Regions from separate parts of the Paenibacillus sp. 01T424 genome, predicted to be linked through region 2. Evidence: riboswitches for the same ligand, from Rfam matches in the RefSeq annotation. Region 2 holds a riboswitch; each other region holds the start of a gene.

Region 1 (7,633 bases), on a different contig from region 2:
ATCGATGCATTTCTTCTGAACCTGTAATATAAAGGGCTCCGCTTCGCAGCCAGGCATGAGCAATCAACTTGCCGGCTTCATCTTTTGTTGTACCTAAATAAAGTGTACTGCTTATTTTACGTCTCTCCAGCATTTGCATGCCAGCTATTGCTCGAGCTAAACATTTACTATCCCAAGGCGTATTTCTGCTTGCAACTTGAAGAACATAACGGATTTGCACTAATGTTTTTCTATGCTCTGCTTCAGCATCACTCTCCGTTTCTTTCATGTATTGCCCAAGAGTAGGAGCGATTTTAGAAAACGGCTGAATTAGAATCCGTATACGAGCGTATCCTAGTAATAATGTTGCCTCTATTAATAGAAATAGTGTTTTGAAATCCAATGAAAACAATGCTTTTAATTTCATCAACTTCCCCATGACATCACCATATATTTAATCTTTTATATAAACGAGTCGTTCTTCAAGTAGATGAGACAAAAAAGAAAGCACTTGCTCTTCACACACTTCTCTAGCAACATCAAATTCTTGAAGTAAAGCTTCAACTACTTCTGATACCGTTGCAGGCTGTTTAATCAGATTCCATATTTGGCTGCCCATTACACCCAAATTATAATATTTACCATTCTCAATACTCAAAATCACCTTTTCTCCGCCCATATCACTTACAATATTGTTGCTATCTTGCATAATCAGCTGCTGTAACTCTAATGTTTGAATCGTAATTGCTTGGCTCTTTGTCATCTTCTAATCCCCCGTAGATATGGTTTGTAAAACGAGTTCGACAAGCTCAGGAGCGGTAAACCTTGCGATAGGTCTTTGCACCTGATAAATAGGCAATTCCTCAGCGAGTAAGGCAGATTTAGTGAAATGCCACCGCGTTAGTCCTAGCTTTTGCACTAAAAATTGTCGATATGTATGTTGAAATAAGAGGTCTAGGCGAGCAAGTTTATGAACAGGAACAATTGACACCTGATCTGATTCCGTTATTACAAGCTCGAATATCCCTCCAAGCGGCAATACATTAGAACAAAAGTCTGCCTCGATTGGAAGACAAAATTTATTCTCTCTTCCATAAATAGATCGAAGTTCTTCGTTGTTTACACCAAATGCGTCTAAGCTTTGCTGCCATAGCTTTTGCTGCGGGTAAGCTGGGATAACTAATGGCATTTGATCTAAGGAATCCCGTGTCACAGCAATAATATCATCACTCAAGAGCGAATAACCCCGTCTAATAAAAGCTGAAGCTAAAGTCGATTTCCCAGCACCGGAATGACCAACGAATGCATAAGCTTTACCATTGATGGCAATTGCACTTCCATGCAACGGGTACATGCTGCGTTGAAATAGCAGTGCACCAATACAGGTACCGAGAACATAAATTCTAATCAGATCATCATCTGCACCTTTATTAGGTGATATGATGATCTGATTACCATTTTGGATCCGAAAAACTCCCGCGTCCGGCATATTTACTGTTACAACGTTTTTCTCAACAACAAAATCATAAGGCTCCAGTTCAATCATTTCTGTAAAAGAGCTATCGATTAGAATTGTTATGTCTATTGGCTTACGGTCTCCTAAAATAGGAGTCAATTCCGGCAATGGAATTTCGCTCTCGATCGTTAGTCCAAACGCACTATACACCTTTTTCGTTCCCGTCAGCTGCAAGGTCCTCACTCCATCAATTTCCTTAGTAATAATTAGAAGGTCCTTATACTACTTAAGTATAAGGACCTTCTTCTTCATAACACACATAATTCCTTAGCTAGTAAAACGTGGGTTTTCAGACCATTTACCTGGTATATAAGCCTCATCAGTAAGTGGACCGTTTTTAGTAGAAGCCGCAGTCATATGTACATGAAGGACCTCTAATTCAGGTTTATTCCATTGTTTTTTCGTTTGCATTTTGTCACCTCCCTTCAATTCAATTTTATAAGAAAGCGATAAACGATTAGGCTGCGCATCAATAATCTGTAATTCGGATCAAGCGCAAGCTTAGATTGAGCACCTTGCTCAATTTGTGCTAGCGCTGATTGGATCACATTGCAATCAACAAATTGCATGAATTCTCGATCTTGGCTCATTTTTCTCAGCTCATCTGTGAATGCTTGCCATTTGGGACGCATACGATGAACCCAATCCGCTCCCTGCACTCCTCTTGTGCGCTGATTCAACCTTACACTGTCGGGCAATAAATTATGAGTTGCACGTCTTATCAGGGCTCGATCCATTCCATTCTGAACGTACTGATCCTCTGGTAGTGACAAGCAAAAACGAATGACTCGTATATCATTAGTGGGGTCTCGCTTCCATAATGAGTGTCTTAATGAAAGTTTTGTCGAAAGCGTATTGCCTGCATTCCAATGATAGACTTCATCAAAATGGCTTCTTCTTTCATCGTACACATTTTTGGCTGCAAACCATCCAGAAGCATCAATTCCATATTCACTAAGCCGATTAAATACATCGGTCCTTTTGGCGAAATCGGGATGAATAATCATAGGATAATGATAATTTTCTCCAATGGGGCGCAATTGATCTATAAAGGGGAAAGCAGTACGGCTTACATTTGAAAATACATGAGCACGACCAGAACCGATATTCAGACTATACTGACGCATTTCTCGAAGCAGCTTGATCCATCTCATTTTTTTCAACAATGTGGCGTAATAAGGAATGGCATCTCCCCACGAGATTGACAAATTGCCTCTGCCACCATTAAGCAGCACACCAACTCCTTGCTCCTCTGCTTTCTCAAACATTCCTTTCATCCAGAAAGAATTCTCGAAAAACTTATAAGGCATTTCCATAATATTTAGAAACCCGTCGATTTCGGAGTAAGAATCTCTCCCTTGAAAATCTAGGTAGTGCTCTTCAATACCTCCCACATGCCCAACAGTCGATTCAATAAGTGGTCTTTCATTAGTCAGCATTGATTTGGGTGTATAATCAACAAAGTCGCTTGTAGGTACGTAGCTGAACGTGTGCAGACTTTTATTTTGCGGTCGCAATGCCTTTGAAGCAAAGCCAACAATAGAGCCTGAATCCAAACCGCCGCTAAGCTGTGCTCCGACATTACGATGTGTCCGCAGCCTTGAAGTAACAGCTTGTTGAAACACATCCTGAAATGCCTCAACATACTCATCATTTGATTTAAAGCGTACGACTTCATCTGGTCTCAGTTGGTGATATCTTGCAAGAGTAATTCGTCCTGCAGTTATCGTTATCGTATGAGATGGAGGGAGCTGCTCAATATTCCGATAAGCCGTCTTGGATGCATCCGCAACGTCAACCATGCCAGAAATAGCCAGAAACTCAGCAAGCCATTGTTCATTTAACAATCTCTCCTTACCCAGCAATGTAAGTAAGGGTTCAATTGTTGTACAAAAGGCAACACGCTCATTATTTCGATGATAATAGAGCGTGCGACCTCCGGAGAAGTCTCTAGCACCAAACAGCTTTTGTCTTCTACAATCCCAGATTAGGAAGGCGTAATCACCAGCTAAATAAATAGGTGTTCTATCCCCCCATTTATCATAAGCTAATAAAATTAGCTCGCTATCCGTCATATTTCTTCTTAATTGCTGCTCTACTCCGAGTCGGTTGAATAATTCTATGCGGTTATCAATAATTGCATCTGCAGTTATAACAAGCCCTCGTTCATCATCCAAAAAAGGATTACGTTCATTGATCGACTCAGGTGTAATCCATTGATTATGACAACCTAAAAATATATTATCGTCATGCCAAGCTTGAGCTGTATTACATGGAAACTGAGAAAGTGCCTCCATTAAAGCATCGCCCTGCTGCCATGCCAAACTTTCCTTGCCGGTATGAAAAACTCCTGCGATGGCGCTCATCGTGGCCTCCGGGTGGTCATCGAATTTGTTTTATTAACGTACTTGTTTCAAAAATTAGGCATTTGTTTTTAGTTCTTTATAAAGAACATATTTGAATATTACACCTGAAATAAACCTTTGTCAATGACTTTTCTACGATAAACTGCAAAAAATTCATAGTTTTTGTTCTTTATTAAAAACAAAATGTCGATTAGTTTTTCGCCTGAGTATTTTACAATAAAAACATTTTTTTCAACTCTACATAGTACTCTTATAAATAAAAAAATAACCACTCATTATTAAAATAAGTGGTTTTAATGTTTGAATAAAAAAATAAGTGCGTTATAGCTAACAACCTTTCGTAATTAAGAATAATTCGTTATAATAGAAATAGTCTACAACGATGTGATAACGGAGGAATTTGTTATGATTGGAGAACGCATTCAACTGCTGCGCAAGAGAAATGGCCTATCCCTTACAGAGTTATCCCAACGGGCGGGCGTCGCTAAATCTTATTTAAGCTCCATTGAACGAGGGCTCCAGCAAAATCCTTCGATTCAATTCCTCGAAAAGGTAGGCGCCGTATTGAATGTGACGGTTGAAGATTTTTTAAATACCGATGAAAAAAATGATCGCAAACCCGACAATTTAGACAACGAGTGGGCTGATTTAGTAAGAGAAGCTATGGCTTCCGGTGTGAGCAAAGATCAATTTAAAGAGTTTTTAGAATTTAATAAATGGAAAATTAAGCGCGAATAGCGCTTTTTCCACTTTTATACAGCCGTTACTTGCACATCATTATCCTTACTTTCTTCAAGACAAAGCAATACTTTCCTTACTTCGTCCTTGCTGAATCCCAAAGAACGTGCTTTCATGATTAATGTTACCCATTCCATATCCAATTCCTGAATATCTTCTGCTTTAGCTAGTACCATCTTCCCATGTCCCCCATTCATTTCAGGACGGTTGCACCACTGACTCCATGCGTTTAAGGTGCCCAGATACTAAACGCATTTCAACGTCTCCCATGCTTGTCATTCGTTTATAGATGTATTATAAATCACCACAAGTGCGCATACTGTCGCTTCATGTCTCACAAAAATGATAGATAATTACATTTTTTGTCGAATTTATTTAAGTAATGTTAAACGGAACGAGAAATAGGTAAGAGCTATCAACAGACATAGAAAACAGACCTAATTGTATTTAATTATTACTCAGCTTTTAATTATGATGTTAATTCTTTAATGGAATCTCTAGTGGTCTCTTCCTCATAACCATTTGGATTCAAATATTGCCAGCGCCATGAGTCAGCGCACATCTCCTCTATCCCAAGTGTCGCAACCCAATTCAACTCCGCGTTTGCAAGCATCGTATTTGCATAACAAATGGCAATATCTCCTGGTCTACGATCTGTAAATGAATATGGAATACTTCGTCCCGATACCTTCTCGAATGCATTAATCATCTCTAATACACTATACCCGCGCCCAGTTCCGAGATTAAATATATCCACACCTGATTTGTTCATGATTTTTTCCAGTGCACATAGATGTCCTCTCGCAAGATCCACGACATGAATATAATCCCTTACGCCTGTGCCGTCTATGGTTGGATAGTCATCTCCAAAAATATTAACTTTTTTAAGCCTGCCTACAGCTACCTGAGATATGTATGGCATAAGGTTATTAGGAATACCATTAGGATTCTCGCCAATTCTTCCACTTTTATGTGCACCAATTGGGTTAAAGTATCGTAAAATTGAAATCCCCCATTGCTCGTTAGACTCCGCTAAATCCTGTAAAATTTGTTCTAGCATGAGCTTTGTTCTTCCGTAAGGATTCGTTGCTCCAAGCGAAGAACTTTCTTCAATCGGCACATGTTCCGGTCGACCATATACCGTTGCAGAGGAGCTGAATACAAGCTTATGAACACCATACTTCTTCATAACCTCACACAGGATTAAAGTGCTAGTAATATTAGTGTGATAATAAGACAGTGGCAATTGCACAGATTCACCTACTGCCTTCAATCCTGCAAAGTGAATTACTGCATCAATTGTATGTCTGGTGAAAACACCTTCAAGTCCGATTTGATCCATTAGATCCATTTGATAAAATGTAAAGGCTTTGTTTGTAATTTCTGCAACTCTGTTTAATGAGATGTAGCTGCTATTTGACAAATTATCAACAATAACTACCTCATACCCTGCTTCAAGAAGTTCCACACATGTATGACTTCCAATATAACCTGCTCCACCCGTAATTAAGATAGCCATTTCATTGACCCCTCTCAGCCTTCATTATAAGAAAAGTATTTATTCTTTATTAAGAACACTATATGGAATAAAATCCCTGCATCTTGAAAAACTACAGGGATATATTTTCTTCTTTCACTTACGCTATACAGTACTTCCCAAATCCGAGATATCATCTAGCCAGATATATGGCGCAGTACCTGTCACGGTTACTCCTCTAAATACAGATTTCGTAATAATTGCAGATTTATTTTGTCTCAACCAATTAAAGTTGATTTTACTATTATCAAAAAATGAATGAGAAATGACTGCTTTTTTGTTATTATCTGCTTTTCCAACTACAGCATTAATAAAAGTAGTTCCTGTTACAAGCGAATTTCCATCCATGACGAGTCCAAGATTTTGAAACAATCCATTTCTTAGTGTATTCTGTCTCATATATTTAGTATCACTTGAACCTAGCTGAATATCAGTACTACCTAAAAGAGGAGTCTTTGCACGAATAAATTCACTATTGCTGATATGGCAACCCTCAAACCTTGCAGAGCCTTCAATAAGAGTTAAGCCCTCTACAACTATTGGACGTCCTGCATAATCTTGCGGAACTAATATAGATACATCATAATTTTTCACTGTTACATCCTTGATAACAGCTCCGGCTGCTAATAAATTAAAGTTCGGAGTTAACGAATTATCAGAACGCCAATCTCGTTCAACGGTTATATTGGATAGATAACATCTGCCATAATTATATCTACCCAAGTTAAATCCCGTAACACCCGCATCCTTAAAAATGACTGGCACTCCACCTTGCGATTCAGATACCTGAAACCCTAGTGAAGTAACATTTACGGTATAATACAGCTTATCTGTACTTATGCCTGTCGGAATCTTACCGGACCATTGCTCAAACGATACTTGTGCTCCGTTACCCATAAGATGAGGTGATTTAAATGTGAATGTGCCTTTAGCAACATCAACAGCAGGTGATCCAAAATAACCATACACGCTTGAACCATATACTAAGCCGTTTTTAACCTGACAATTTTGAACAACTGCTCCCCTTACATCCAGCAGTCTTAAATTTCCGTTTCGAATAACAGCTCCGTTAACAAAGTTATCTCCCTGTACCCATAACTCACACCCATCAAATGAATTATTAATGTATTTGACATTTGCGAAATTCGGATTTGAGCTAACACCTCCAATATTAACGCCTTCAAAGGTATTTCCCTCTATCAAGAGATTTGTACCATCGGCATTAACTAGATGTCCACGTGCATTATTATAAATATAATTATCTTGTATAAATATGCGATAATTAAGCTCAAACCCATTAGGACGATCTGCTGTTTTATACGGAATATTGGTTTCACTGTACATTGATTCGATATCGATTCCGAACATGGGCGGTGTACCGTTTCTAAAATTAGTTGTTACACCATCGTCATCATAGCCAATATGATGAATCTTATTTCTGTAAATATGAGTATCATTTGAAGCACAGATAGAAATTCCTTGTCTTCTGCAATGATG
Region 2 (7,633 bases):
TTGTTCGAGAAGCTGCGGCTGGTCACTACTTTCCCCATCAATGCGGAATTTGTTGTCGTGGATACAACAGGTTTGTCGGAGGATTTCCGGGCGAGAGTGAGGGAGGTTGCAAAGGAAAATAACTACAACCTTGAAGTCGTGCTGTTTGATTACAAGAAGCGGGATGATTATTATTCATCGGAGCGTTCGAAGAAACTGATAACGAGCCACATTAATCGTTTGCGCAAGGACGTGCTTGGTTCGCTCTCGAGGGAGAAATATAGCAAAGTTCATAAGGTGCGGGCTAAAGATTTTTATTCCCCTATGGATAAGGTTGCGAATCCGGATTATAAGATTATAATCGAGGATGCTGCTGAGTATTTGGACGTTTTTTTACCGCTGGACCAGAAGACGATTATCGTCGGTGACGTTCACGAATGTGTGGATGAGCTGAAGGCTTTGCTCGTTAGCCATGGGTTTCAACTAGAGGGCAATGTATTGGTTGAGACAGGAAAGGTCAGCGGTACAAAAGTATTGCTCGTTGGAGATTGGATCGATAAGGGAAGCCGCACTAAGGAAATCATTGATTTCCTATATACGAATCAGGATAAGTTTTTGTTTGTGCTTGGCAATCATGAAAACTTCGTCCATAAATATATGCGTGGTGAAATCAAAGGTGTGGAAGAGGAGCTGCTGCATGCCTACTTCGATTCGACTGAGGTGCTGAGAGGCGATGCTGAGCTGCTTCAGAAGTTTAATCATCTCGTATCGCTGTCGAAGCCTTTCTACAGAATGGTAGGAAAATCAGGACCATCCTATTATGTGACTCACGCGCCATGCGAGAACAAATATATTGGCAAGCTGGATGTGAATTCGATCCGTCATCAGCGCAATTTTAGACTCGACCGATCGGCGCCGATTGAAGCACAGCTTGCGTTTCTGAAGCGGGATGCAGCAGGAAACCAGCCGTATCATGTTTTTGGACATGTGGCTGCTAAACAAACATTTCGGATCAGAAATAAAATCCATTTGGATTCAGGCGCAGTTCACGGCAATCTGCTAACCTCGGTTTCTCTGTCGGTGAAGCCGACTTTCAAATCACAGAAATCGGCAATAGCCGGCATGGAAGGCGAGCTTCCTGCTCTCTTCAAAGAGGAACGCAAAGTATCGCTGCAGGAGCTGGATGATGATGAAGCCCGCAGATTGCAGTATTGCTCGCGCAATAAAATTAACTTTATTTCAGGAACCATGTCTCCTGCAGATAAGGATGAAGCGGCGGGTGAGCTGGAATCGCTGAGGAAAGGGCTGAACTATTTTATGGAGCGCGGTGTTAAAGAGGTCGTGCTGCAGCCCAAATATATGGGATCACGCTGCAATGTTTATTTGCATGCAGATATCGAGCAATGTTTTGCAGTGAGCCGCAATGGGTACAAAATAAATAAGGTTGACCTAACCGCTGTTTATGAGCGACTGCTGCAAAGATTCGGAAGCTACATGAAGGAAAACGATATATCGATGCTTCTGCTGGATGGCGAGCTTTTGCCATGGGAGGCGCTGGGAGAAGGTCTCATCGAAAAGCAGTTTAAGCCAATTGAGAAGGGGCTTGAGACAGAGCTTGCATTCCTGAAGGCGAATGGATTCGAGGAAGCGTTCGGAAAGCTTGCGCATGATTTCAAGGAAAGTGGTTTTGAAAAGGATCAGTTTCACCTTAGCAAAGGGGCTATTAATGAGAAATATGGCCTAGCCGTCTACCAAAACTTTAAACATGTTCATTCTATTCTTGAGAAAAACAGGCCAATTGATGAGCATATCAAAGCATATGAAACGTATAAGAGGCAGCTGGAGCTGTATGCCGAGGCTGGGGAGCTTGAATACAAGCCATTTTCGCTGCTCAAAATCGTATACGTAGACGGAAGCGAGCAGCTGCCAGCGTGGAAAACCTCGGAGATGTATCGTTTCCTCTCTGACGATCCATTCATCACGCTTGTTCTGTCTGATGCGGAGAGCTATGAGCTTGCAGAAAAATATTTCTACACGCTTACGGTAGACAATCATATGGAAGGTGTCGTGATTAAGCCGGAGATGCCTCAGCCGTACACGGTTCCCTATATGAAAGTGCGCAATAAGGAATACATGTCTATTATTTACGGTTATGATTATAGATTTCCGCACAAGTACAATAAGCTCATCAAGCAAAAAAATATTACGCAAAAGCTTCGTACATCATTTAACGAGTACCGGCTAGGACAGCATATGCTGGCGATTCCTTTTGCTGAAATTGCTCCAGAAAACGATGGATATCAAGCGGCTGTTGCGAATCTTTTGTTTGAGGTTGCCAAAGAGAAGGAAATAGATCCTAGATTGTAAATCATCAATATACCAAACCTCCCAAAATGGGAGGTTTTTCTACATCATTCGACCTATTATGAAATTGGTTATGGTATATATCGGAATAATATGGAATACTGGTATATGTAAAAAGTCCTAGTAAAAAGCAAAGTTGTCGAAAGACAATGACGCAAAGCCAACAGGCCTAAAGGAAATTTCCAAAGGTGGCTGGGTTGCCAAAAGGATGAGTGATAACATACCTATATCCTCTCCTTAAAAACTTCAGGTTACCGCCTACGTTATGAATAAGAGGGGATATTTAGCAATGAAACAAATGATTAAACGTTTTAATGGCAATGTTAATGTTGGTAGTTTTAATATTGTTCAAAAGTTAGCTAATTTAGGCTACTGGGAGTTTGACCATATTCGCAGAGAAGCATCCTGGTCGAATCAAATGTTCGAAATATATGGTATGAAATCTGATTTCTCGATGACGATTGAACAATTTTTTGAGTTCGTGCATCCCGAAGATCGTGAGCGCGTTAATGAGCAGTTCCACCTTGCAATTGAATCAAAAAAGGAAAGCGTTTCCGAGTACAGAATCGTTCGTCAGGGCGGTGAAGTTAGACATGTGGTGGAAAACATTACGTTCATACGGAATGCCGAAAACGAGATATTGTTGACGATAGGCATGATTCAGGATGTTACGGAAAATAAAAAAATACAGCATCGCCTCACACTAGAAGAGCAGCTTTATAAATCGATATTTGAAAACAATCCTGATGCTGTCTTTTCTTTAGACGCACAAGGGCGTTTTTTGTCATGCAATTCAGTGCTTGAGCAACTTTTTGGATATACGAAAGAGGAAATTATTAATGATAGTTTTCATAAATTTGTAGATGCCGCAGCGCTGGATAAAACGATTCAATATTTTGAGCAAACGGTCAAGACGCTGAATCCTCAAAACTATGATACGACAGGCATTACGAGAACAGGGCAAACGGTCGAATTTAATGTGACCAATATTCCAATCATTATTAATAAAAAGCTTATCGGTGTCTACGGCATTGCCAAGGATATTACGCAGCAAAAAATGATTGAGCAGTCGTTGACTGAGACCGAATTAAAATACCGCAGTATTGTCGAGCAATCCATTGTCGGTATTTTTGTCGCGCAGAAAAACAACTTCGTTTATTCAAATGATCAGCTCAATAAAATGTTCGGTTATGACTCCTTGATCGGTATGGATATTATACAGACGATTCATCCCTCAGACCGTGAAGCCGTCGTTAATCAGCTAACGAAGTTACAGGAGGGGCAGTCTTTATCTAATTTCTGCCACAGAGCCATTAAACAAGATGGGACGAATATTCATTGCGAAGTGCACTATAATCAAGTGTCAAATATGGGTGAGCAAGCGATCGTTGGCGTAGTCCTTGATATTACGGATCGAAGCAAGGCTGAGGAATTAAATCAATATTTGGCTTACCACGATTATTTAACGGAGATGCCAAATCGCAGAATGTTTGAAGACCAGCTAGATAAGCAGCTAAGGGTAAGCGAGTATTTTAAGCAGAGGCTGGCGATCATGCTGATTGACGTGGATCGTTTCAAATATGTAAATGATACGCTGGGGCATCCGATTGGGGATGAGCTGCTGAAACAAATCGCCTTCCGATTGATGAGCAATTTACGTGATGGCCAAACCGTATTCCGACTTGGCGGAGACGAATTTGCAATTATTATAGCTGATGTAAAGCAGCAAAACGAAATTAAGGATATGGCAGCTACTATTATTRGGCTTATCAATGAGCAATTTTTGATAGAAGGATATGAGCTGAATGTAACTGCAAGTATTGGAATCAGTCAATCGCCTGGCGATGGGAGCTCGGTGGAGCAGTTGATGAAAAATGCGAATGCGGCTCTTTATCATGCGAAGTCCAGAGGCAGCAACCAATCACAGTGCTATTCCGCTTCTTTAAATGTGCAATCATTCAAATTATTTTCACTCAGCAATGATTTGCGTAAAGCGCAGGAAAGAGGAGAGCTGTTCCTTCATTATATGCCTCGCGTACATTCGCAAACGATGGAAATTGTTGGCGTTGAGGCGCTGCTGCGCTGGAATCATCCGGATTGGGGATTGGTTGCTCCGTCTGAATTCATACCGATCGCAGAGGAAACGGGGCTTATTGTATCGATAGGAGAATGGGTGCTTCGCGAAGCCTGTATGCAGCATAAACGGTGGCAGAGCTTAGGCCTGCCTTCGGTTACGCTGTCGGTTAACTTTTCGGTGCAGCAGCTTCTTCAGCAAAATATATTGCATACCATCGATCAGATCATCGAGGAGACAGGAATTTCCCAAGATCGATTGGAAATTGAAATAACGGAAAGCTCCTTTATTAGCAATGAGAATGCGGTGACTGAATTGCTGCTGGAGCTGAAGAAAAGAAAAATCAAAGTATCGCTTGATGATTTTGGAACCGGCTATTCCTCTCTTTATTTATTGAAGCGCTTGGCACTCGATACGATCAAAATTGATCGGTCATTTATCGAGGAGTTGATGACGGATCGTAGAAATAAAAGCATTATTGAATGCATTATTCAATTGGCTGGCGAACTGGGCATGCAGGTGGTGGCCGAAGGTGTTGAAACGAAGGAGCAGTTCAACTATTTACGCGAGCAGCGATGCGATGAAATCCAAGGTTATTATTTCAGTCGTCCAGTAGAGCCGGACAGCATCGTACAACTTTTGAGCCGAAGATCTTGTAAAGAGCCTGCTTTATTTATGCCAAGTAAAGAGGTGCTCGTTAATCGGAGAAAAAGCTTTCGAATCGATTTGAAGCATTGTCTATTGGCAGAGATGACCATTACGATGTTCAAAGGTAGCAGTGTGAAGCTTGGGAGTACAGAGGTGTTTGTTCGAAACATCGGACCAGGCGGGCTCCGGTTTATTGTTGGTGTGAAGTTGCCCGTTAACAGCGATATTCTCTTGATGTTTAAGACGAAAATTCTTAATCAAATGTATGTGCTATTCGGATTTATCGTCTGGTACAATGAACTGGGCAAAGACATTTATGAATATGGTGTGCAATTTCAATTAAAAGAAAAGCAGCAGGATGAGCTCGTCAATACGCTTAATTTCCTAGCCATTAAGCAGCGTGATGGCATGCTTCCTCAAACACAGGTGTATGTGGGAGATCCGATACTCCGGATTAAGGAATTGAAAAAACATAATTAAAAATGAGATGGAAAAAGCATTTTACATTCGGTAAAACCGGGGCGTGAAATGCTTTTTTTGTGCAACATAAAAGTTTTGCCGCATCGGTCTTTGGGTAAAAGGAAATAGTAGTTATTGAAAAGGAGGATGTGCGCTTGAAACTTACACCGGAACAAAGAATTCAGCTGCATGGCTTTAATAATTTAACGAAGTCACTCAGCTTCAATATGTATGATGTGTGTTATACAAGAACGAAAGAAGAGCGTGAAGCATATATCGCCTATATAGACGAACAATATAATTCGGATAGGCTGACGAATATTTTGGAAACGGTATCGGATATTATTGGAGCGCATGTGCTTAATATTGCAAAGCAGGATTATGAGCCGCAGGGTGCCAGCGTTACTTTGCTCGTATCGGAAGGGCCGGTAATTGGCGGACCCAATGAGTCGTTTGAAGAATCGCCGGGTCCCTTGCCTGATTCCGTAGTGATGCATTTGGATAAAAGCCATATAACGGTTCATACGTATCCGGAGTATCATCCGAACGAAGGGATAAGCACGTTCCGCGCAGATATTGATGTATCGACCTGCGGCGAGATCTCACCGCTTAAAGCGCTGAACTATCTGATCCATTCATTTGATACCGATATTATGACACTGGATTATCGTGTGAGAGGTTTCACGCGCGACATTAATGGTTATAAACTTTTTATTGATCATGATATTAACTCGATTCAGAACTACATACCGAAGAAGGAATCTCTTTTGTATGACATGATCGACGTTAATATTTATCAAGAAAATGTGTTTCATACCAAATGCAAGCTGAAGCAATTTGATTTGAACAACTATTTGTTCGGCTATACGAAGGATTCGTTGTCAACCATAGAGCAAGAGGAAATTACGAGAAGATTAAAGACCGAGATGGATGAAATCTTTTATGGAAAAAATATAAGGAGCTGATTTTCTCATGTCTAAATCGTCATCACAAAAAAATATTAACCCGCCGCAGCACCAAAACCGTCAACCGGGCATTGAATCCGAGATGAAGCCGCTGCCGATTTTTGAATCGGATTCATATAAAGCGGCAGGCAAGCTGAAAGGGAAGACAGCTATTATTACGGGTGGAGATAGCGGCATTGGCCGCGCGGTAGCCGTTGCTTTTGCCAAAGAGGGCGCGGATTTAGCGATCGTATATTTGAATGAGCATGGCGATGCAGAGAAGACGAAGGAAGTTGTAGAGAAAGCTGGCGTGAAATGTTTGCTTATTGCTGGCGACGTCGGCGAAGAGGATTTTTGCAAAAGTGTCATCGAGCAGACGATTAAGGAGTATGGCAAGCTGGATATTTTGGTGAATAACGCAGCAGAGCAGCATGTGCAGCAGAAGCTTGAGGATATTACGTCGGATCAGCTGGTGGCTACGTTCCGAACGAATGTGTTCAGCATGTTCTATTTGACGATCGTCGCTTTGCCGCACTTGAAGGCATCCAGCTCCATTATCAATACGGCATCTATAACGGCATACAAAGGCAATCCGACGTTAATTGATTACTCCGCTACAAAAGGAGCAATCGTTTCCTTTACGCGCGCATTGTCAGTAAATTTGGCTGAGCAAGGCATTCGTGTTAACGGTGTAGCTCCCGGACCGATCTGGACGCCGCTTATTCCAGCGACATTCGATGAGCAGTCCGTAGCCACTTTTGGCTCAGATACACCGATGAAACGACCAGGACAGCCGCATGAGTTAGCAGCTGCCTATGTCTACCTAGCTTGTGATGATTCCAGTTATATGTCAGGCCAGATGCTGCATATTAACGGCGGAGAAGTTGTAAACGGGTAAAGTAGGTATTACAAGAAACCATGCTGCTTCGCATAATTTCCCCAGTGCGGCTGTCTGCCATCGACGTCGGTTATGCCGAACTCATCAGACAGCTGCCAGCTCGGGAATACTTGTCCGGATCTTTCAAGCAAATCGCTGCTTGCTGCAAGAGCTGCGATTCCGCGTCCAACAAAATATGGCGTTTCCGATTGGCTGAAATGCTCGGCATCTGGCTTGCCGCCATGCACAGCATCAAGCCACGTTTCTTCCGTTACTTCAAAATGCTCA
Region 3 (7,633 bases), on a different contig from region 2:
CGCTCGTTTCGCAAACGACGGGAGCGAAGGTTGATCCGAACACATTTGAAATGATGGCAGGCGGTCATACATTGTTAGTCAATGCGGGCGCAGTAGCTCCATTCTCACGCGATATTACAGGAGTAAGCGGCTCTTCCTATACTTCTCGTTCAGCGGTCGGTTATTCACAGGATGGCACTAAAGTATATCTCATCACGAGTGAGCGCAGCGGCGGGAATACGGGTGTAAACTTGAAGGAGCTTCAGCAAATTATGCTGCAGCTAGGCGTATATAAAGGCGTCAATCTGGATGGCGGCGGTTCTACAACGATGATCGAGCGTCCACTGGGAACGAATGATTTGAAGCTGTCGCATCCTACGCAATACGGCACCACCCAAAGAAGTGTTGCAAACGGCATAGGCGTATTCACAACTGCTCCAGCAGGTTCGTTGAAAGGCATTTCTGTGAGCGGCGCTAATGTTATGTTTATCGGTCAAAAATCGTCGTATTCATTAAAAGGCTATGACACGTACTATAACCCGTTTGAAGTAGACAATTCAGCTGCCGTATGGAGTACCGAGAAAGCCATTGGCACGTTCAAAGGCAATGAATTCACTGCCACAAAGGCGGGTAAAACGAATCTCACTGTGAAATCAGGAGCGATCTCTACCAAACAAGAAATTGAAGTGATTGGACAGGATCAAATTGCATCGCTCTCCATTGATACGAATGCAGGTGTGCTCGCAAAAGGAGCAACGATTTCTGTTCCGCTTACTGTAAAGCTGAAAAACGGAAGTTCATATAAGCTTAGCGCGGACTCCGTGAAGTGGGAGTTTGTTGGGTTTACCGCATCTAGAAACGGCGATAATCTAACTGTGCAGTCGGTTAACGCAGGTACAAGCACCGGGTATGCCATTGCTCGTTATGATGGTTTTCCGACAATGATTCCATTCACACAAGGGGAAGCAGTGAGCACCTTTGAGGATTTTGAAAAATCAACCTATCCCATTACATCACAGGTCACGCCTGCGACAACGACAGGAAGCGTAAGCTTGGTATCCGATTTCCAAGGACAAGCTTCTTCGAAAGCATTAAAGCTGGATTATGATTTCACAAACGGCACTGGAACTAAAGCATCGTATGTAGTATTTAATACAAACGGTCGCGCGATTGAGGGTTCACCTACTTCCATGACGGTTGATCTTTATGGCGATAACAGCCTGAACTGGGTGCGCGCAGAGTTCATTGATGCGGATGGCAAAGCACATCTTATCGATCTTGCAAAACAGCTTGATTGGAGCGGCTGGAAGAATGTGAAGATGAATTTATCCTCTGCAGGGATGAAATTCCCTGTTAAACTAAAAAGAATTTACGTTGTGACGATCGCCGAAGGGCAGGATGAGCGTTCTGCAACAGGTTCTATTGGACTAGATAATATGAAGCTGCAATATCCGCCTTCCGTAACGGTTGATTCACAAACTAAGGTCGTAATGACTGTAGGCAAATCTGCTGCAACGGTTAATGGAAAAGCGATTACGCTTGATTCAGCACCCATCGTTTTGAATGGAACAACATTTGTACCTGTCCGGTTTGTATCCGATGCCATGGGAGCGAAGCTGTTATTTGACGGAAAAACGGGACAAGTCACCGTTCTTCGCGGCAATAAGCTGATGGAAATGACACTCGGCAAAAAGGATCTTATTTTAAATGGCGCTCTGCAATCGTCAGATATTACGCCTATCGTTCGTAATAATCGGACGCTCATTCCGGTCCGTTTATTTTCAGAGAAACTAGGCCTAAAGGTCGGGTATGACGGGAAAGCGAAAAAGATTACCATCGATTAACGATGGACGAAATATATCCAATCTGTGGTATGATAGAGTAGATTAACCTTTAATATAGAAAGGTTGCCGATCTACAGTGGACCACCTTACAGTCGATATAAATCGAGTTATTAAAAACGCAATCGAAGTGATGGAAGACAGCAAATACCAGATTTATGAAATATGTGAATCCGCGCGCACGGAGCTAGAATCACTCGAGCAGGAGCTTGAAATTGTCCTTCAAGAAACGGTGAAGACAATTGACAAGGTTGACCAGCTGGAGCAAGACTATCGCCGTGCGCGTATAAGGCTGACAGAAGTGAGCCGAGATTTCGTACGCTACAAGGAAGATGACATTAAGTCTGCCTATGAGAAGGCTACACAAATCCAGCTGGATTTGATGGTGTACCGCGAGAAGGAATCCTACTTGAAAGCACGTCGAGATGATTTGCAAAAACGTGTTCGAAATGTAGAAAATTCAATCGAGCGTGCTGAAACGATTGCTTCGCAAATAAATGTCGTACTTGAATATTTATCGGGTGATCTTAATCAGGTTACTCGTATTCTTGAGTCTGCCAAAACCAGGCAGCTGCTGGGATTGAAAATTATTTTGGCGCAAGAGGAAGAGCGTAAACGGATCGCTCGAGAAATCCATGATGGTCCCGCGCAATCACTCGCAAATATCGTTCTTCGAACAGAAATTGCAGAACGTATGCTAATCAAGCAGGAATTTGTGATGGTGCAGGAAGAATTAGTAGATTTAAAAGGACAAGTGCGCTCCGGCCTTGAGGAAATTCGCAAAATTATATTTAATTTGCGCCCGATGGCGTTGGATGATTTGGGACTTGTGCCGACTCTTCGTAAATTCACACAGGATTTTGAAGAGAAAACAAAAATACATACCATATTCGAGCTTATAGGTAAAGAAACTCGGATGCCCTCTGCAATGGAAGCGGCGATATACCGCTTAGTTCAGGAAGCTTTTACCAATGCATTAAAACATGCGAGCGCTTCACATGTAATGCTCGAGATTAACTATCAGCCACAGCATATTTCACTCGTAATTCAAGACAACGGCGTTGGATTTAACAGCGATTTAATCGAGCAGGATGCTACTCGAAACGCACATTTTGGATTGGTAGGGATGAGAGAACGCATTGAGCTAATAGAGGGAAGGATGGATATAGACTCAAATCCCGGTAGAGGGACGAAAATTATAATAGATATACCTACTACTGCCGAATCTAGAAAGGAGTAAGATGATGATGATCCAAAGAGCTGCAAGCAATGTGAATACAATCAAAATTTTACTTGCGGATGACCACCAGCTGTTTCGTGAAGGACTTAAGCGGATTCTAAATATGGAAGACGATCTTGAAGTTATCGGCGAATGTGGTGACGGCATTCAAGTTTTGGAGTTTTGCAATCATACCATTCCTGAGATTGTCCTGATGGATATTAATATGCCTATAGAGAACGGTGTCGTGACGACTGAACGATTAAAAAGTATGTTTCCTGATGTTAAGGTTATCATTTTATCTATCCACGACGATGAGAGCTATGTATTCGAAACCCTTCGTAAAGGGGCTACGGGTTACCTTCTGAAGGATATGGAGGCAGAATCGCTAATTAACGCCATTCGTTCCGTTGTCCAAGGTCATGCCTATATCCATCCTAAAGTGACAGGTAAGCTTATTAACCAGCTTCGCCGTATGACGTATTTGGATGAGATGGGAATTGTCTCAGGTGCTGCAGCTGCTCAGGAACCGGGAGTTAAGTTCGTTGCTGGCGATGAAAGCCCATTAACACGCCGTGAGGCAGAGGTGTTAAGGCTTATGGCAGAGGGCAAGAGCAATAAGCTTATTGGAGAGTTTTTATTCATTAGCGAAAAGACGGTTAAAAACCATGTGAGCAGCATTTTGCAAAAGATGGAAGTTGATGACCGTACGCAAGCTGTTATCCAATCGATCAAATATGGATGGGTTACCCTGTAGTAGCCTTTTTGATCATTACTTACATATCGAGCAAACCCCCGTATCGGTTGATACGGGGGTTTTTGTTTGCATAAAAGGTTGCCTTGCGATGGTTGTGTAAAAGAAAAACACTCCTAAGCTGTATAAAACCAGCCTAAGAGTGCGTGGTGAAACATATAATCTTAACTATTTTCTTTGTTTTTGTCTGCGAAGAGAAATGAATCCCGCTGAAAGGGCAAATGCCCCGATGAGATAATAAGGAACCGGACTGCTTTCGCCTGTTTTTGGCAGAGTAGCAAGCGGGACTTGATCTTCATCTACAGCAACAACAGGATCGATTGGCGGCTCGCCTTCTCCACCTTCAGTAACTCCTCCAACAGGTGGATCTTCATCATCAATTTCAACAATAGGTGTTGCTTCAGGTGATGATGTAGGTGTTGTCGTTACTGTAGTTGTTGCAGTAGGCGTGTTGTTAGGCGTGATCACAGGTGTGGAAGGTGGTGTATTGTTAGGTGTACTCTCAGGTGTAGGAGTTGGTGTAGCTGTAGGCGTGCTCTCAGGTGTAGGAGTTGGTGTAGCTGTAGGTGTGCTCTCAGGTGTAGGAGTTGGTGTAGCTGTAGGCGTGCTCTCAGGTGTAGGAGTTGGTGTAGCTGTAGGCGTGCTCTCAGGTGTAGAAGTTGGAGTAGCAGTAGGTGTCGATGACGGTGTTGGAGTAGGCGTAGAGCAGGTTTCGCCTTCATTCACAAGCGAAAGCTCTTTCTCCTTGCCCCAATGGATCTTCAGCGTATTAGGTACAGCTTGTGGATCAGTTGGGTTGACGAGCTCCGTATTCGTTGAAAAGCTTACGGAACCTTTTCCAGGTATTACGCCGTTTCCTGTTTGAGTGGAATTCGGAATTTCCCATGAATAAGAAACCTCGATGTCACTCTCGTTGCTTACTTTCCATGTTCTTGTTTTATTTGGATCGGCGGAGCAGGCTGTTTCAAGTTTGAGCTTAGCCGTATTGATAACTGCTTTTTGCACAGAGTTATCTGTGGTTACTACGATCTGCTGGGTAGCCACTAAATCGGTGGTAAAGCCATCTAAGGTTAATTCTTTTAGTGTATAGGTACCGATAGGCAATTCGTTGAATTGCAAAATACCGTCACTATTGGTAACACCGCTTTTGACTAATTTACCGTCTTTCCAAAGCTCGAAGGTAATGCCTGCATGTGGAGCGCCCTCGACATCATTTAAATGTTTATTGATGATGATACTACCCGTACAGCTGTTCGAAAGCTTTAGATTCCATGCTAAAATTTTGTCACCATGAGCGCCGGGACCTAATGTCTTAATTAAATCTCCGCTATAGATATCTAATTGATAAGGCAAGCATCTTGGAATGTTAATCGTAACGGAGTAAGTACCTGCTTTTGGATATATAATAGACTGTCCCTCAAAAAATGTTTGCTTGTTGTATGGAATGGTTGTATCGCCGGGTCCAGGTGCCCAGTCAGCAGGGCCTTCATAGCCGGAGAAGCTGACTCTAACACAATCTTTTAACGTCTGGAACGTAGCGGTAGCTGTTCCGTTATTATTGACTACGATATTGGAATGCGTGGCAATGACATCCTTGCGATCCGATGAGTACTGTGGACAGCTATTCTCATCTACGAGTGCTGCAGCATTCGTACCTTGATTGCTATCACCTTCGGCCATGGCAATGGAACTAAGCGACAACGAAAAAATTAATAACAGAGCCAGGGCTAAACTGATTTTTTTCCTAAAATAACGCATCTTTCACTCTCCTCTTAGATACGTAGTGGGGTTCCAAGAGGGCCGGTTACACTACTAGCTCCATATAATCCAAGTGTCCAATTGTAGATTATACTTCATCGCTTCCCTAGTTATTTTGATTGTGAAAATCCACTCTCCCTTTCTATATGCGTGCACCGGTTAGATATGCATGCTTTCATATTAAAATGATAACATGTATTGGAAATTGCTCAAGGGTGTTTCTTTGTCAGAAAATGACTAATAATCATCATAAAGCAGAATATATTTTTGGCATAACACACATTTTGTCACCTTGTCCCTTGATTGCGGAACCAGTGGGCTCTTCATGGCATATAGTGTCACAAAGAGGAGGTGGCCGCCATGTTTGAACTTCTACTTCTTGTTATTGGCTGTTATGCTTTGGCTGCATTGTCGGTGCATCTGGCGTATCGAATTTGGCGAGGGCGCCAGCAATCCAGCAAGCATTATGTGCTCGTAGCTGACGTTCAGCAAAACAATATGGAATGGTATGTACGTTCGCTGTTTTCTTTCTCTCGGCGAATGGGGAAAAATGTTCGTTTGACGATCGTAGATCAAGGGGTTACAGAGGAGACACTGGCTATTGTTGAACGATTAGCTAGAAGGGGCGATGAGGTCAGGATTCACTCTAATGGATCTAATCCGTTGTCTGGAAGCGAAGACGGTAAGCGCTCTCAAACAGAGGGTGTGGATGGAACTCAGCTGCTGTGGCTGCTTCAAGCAGAAGGAGTTGTGTCGCTTTCTGATCATGCGGTGCTAATTGATTTGCAAAATCCGACAGATTTGTCGAAAATGCCATTTTAGTATATACTCTACGGTAATGAAATAGTCGGAGTGAAGCACACTCAATAACGCAAATGCGTTGTTGGGTGTGCTTTTTTTTGTTTACCGTGCTTGCCAACATCATTCTCCTTTTGTCTGGGAAGGGAGAGGCTATAGTTAACTTAACAGATGAATAATGAAATCAGTTCTATAAAGTGTCGAGGGAGCGAATAGAGATGAAGGCACAATTGTATGTTGTGAAAGTGAATGGATGCTGGCAGGCTCGACTTACCATCAAGGCAATGGTGGATAAATACTTCTGGATGCATGGAGCGTTTGGTGAAGCGGGATTCTTGAACAACGAGATCGCAGAGGAGGGATGGCTGCTAAAAGAAGAACTGCCGCTCGGGGATGCGTGCGTTGCAGTGGAGCTTTGGGATGCGGCTATAAAACGTGGCAGTGTCGGCAGAAACGGTGCGAGTAAAAGCTTAAATGAAGGAGGACGAAATACTGATTATGAGGCGATTGAGTTATTGGCCGCATGTGCGGAGGAAGCAAAAGCTGATGGGGCGAGTGGAGATGCAGCAGCTGGCGGGTTGAATAGTAGTAATCAGAAATCTAGCGAGCTGGAGAGAAATTATCGGAAATACAGTGGTGGAGTAGAGCAAGCAGTTCATAATGGCAAGATTAGTTTGGGGAGTCGTTGGCGCTTTTTGGGTAGTCGAGGGAAGCGGAAAGGAGCGTTGGCGATAGAGAGGCTTTTTGGTTTAGTGGAGAGGTGGGAGAAGGTAAGGGGCGCTGTGGTTGGGGAAATCGGAGGAGAAGCGATTGCGAATAATGGTGAAAAGCGTAGCAGCGCTAAGGGTTTGGGTGGCGAGGAGGCGGGAGTTTATAGCGCTGAAGAGCTGGGAGAGTTTGCGGCAGGAGCGAAGCTTGCCGCGGGTATGCTGCAGGGACGTGCGCTTTTGCGAAGCGAGGCGCACGCCCTGTTGTCTAGCGCAAGCTGTCCCGGTGCCGCGTCAAGCTGGAGAGAATTGCTCCAGCTTGCTTCGCTGCTCGGGCAGGTGCGCCTGAGCGGATCAATAGCCGCCGTGGGTGGCGGGCGATTGGACGCTTTGGGGCGCCGCAGGCGGGAGCGCAGCTGTTTGCGCTGTGGGAGCGGCGAGGCGCAAATGCACCGCACGGCATGTGCAGCGTGCGGGCGGCACTGCGCCTATTGCATGGCGTGCATTGGGATGGGGCGAAGCCGGGAATGTGAGCTGCTTATTACGGGGCAGCGCGCGGGGTTGAATTGGGCAGAGA

What was found. Region 2 has a riboswitch for cyclic di-GMP ahead of AC1DPK_RS29790 (EAL domain-containing protein). Riboswitches for the same ligand answer to the same signal wherever they lie in the genome.
Region 1: it holds a riboswitch for cyclic di-GMP, as region 2 does, so the genes downstream of both, AC1DPK_RS16775 (anti-repressor SinI family protein) here and AC1DPK_RS29790 (EAL domain-containing protein) in region 2, are expected to answer to the same signal.
Region 3: it holds a riboswitch for cyclic di-GMP, as region 2 does, so the genes downstream of both, AC1DPK_RS20925 (SpaA isopeptide-forming pilin-related protein) here and AC1DPK_RS29790 (EAL domain-containing protein) in region 2, are expected to answer to the same signal.

What each region holds. Positions count from the first base shown of each region.
Region 1 covers NZ_JBFTPZ010000020.1:96,462-104,094, forward strand. Annotated here, with positions in the region: gene AC1DPK_RS16745 (lasso peptide biosynthesis B2 protein) at 1-418, opposite strand, end outside; gene AC1DPK_RS16750 (lasso peptide biosynthesis PqqD family chaperone) at 434-742, opposite strand; gene AC1DPK_RS16755 (aldolase) at 746-1,669, opposite strand; gene AC1DPK_RS16760 (paeninodin family lasso peptide) at 1,763-1,906, opposite strand; gene AC1DPK_RS16765 (lasso peptide isopeptide bond-forming cyclase) at 1,921-3,861, opposite strand; gene AC1DPK_RS16770 (helix-turn-helix domain-containing protein) at 4,267-4,599, shown strand; gene AC1DPK_RS16775 (anti-repressor SinI family protein) at 4,614-4,775, opposite strand; cyclic di-GMP riboswitch class II at 4,792-4,875, opposite strand; gene galE (UDP-glucose 4-epimerase GalE) at 5,069-6,118, opposite strand; gene AC1DPK_RS16785 (right-handed parallel beta-helix repeat-containing protein) at 6,242-7,633, opposite strand, start outside.
Region 2 covers NZ_JBFTPZ010000055.1:24,609-32,241, reverse strand. Annotated here, with positions in the region: gene AC1DPK_RS29795 (metallophosphoesterase) at 1-2,346, shown strand, start outside; cyclic di-GMP riboswitch class I at 2,463-2,548, shown strand; gene AC1DPK_RS29790 (EAL domain-containing protein) at 2,633-5,545, shown strand; gene speD (adenosylmethionine decarboxylase) at 5,680-6,489, shown strand; gene AC1DPK_RS29780 (SDR family oxidoreductase) at 6,497-7,366, shown strand; gene AC1DPK_RS29775 (SDR family oxidoreductase) at 7,375-7,633, opposite strand, start outside.
Region 3 covers NZ_JBFTPZ010000028.1:85,452-93,084, forward strand. Annotated here, with positions in the region: gene AC1DPK_RS20910 (stalk domain-containing protein) at 1-1,823, shown strand, start outside; gene AC1DPK_RS20915 (sensor histidine kinase) at 1,900-3,060, shown strand; gene AC1DPK_RS20920 (response regulator) at 3,068-3,796, shown strand; gene AC1DPK_RS20925 (SpaA isopeptide-forming pilin-related protein) at 3,962-5,551, opposite strand; cyclic di-GMP riboswitch class II at 5,583-5,666, opposite strand; gene AC1DPK_RS20930 (hypothetical protein) at 5,912-6,373, shown strand; gene AC1DPK_RS20935 (ATP-dependent helicase ComFA) at 6,568-7,633, shown strand, end outside.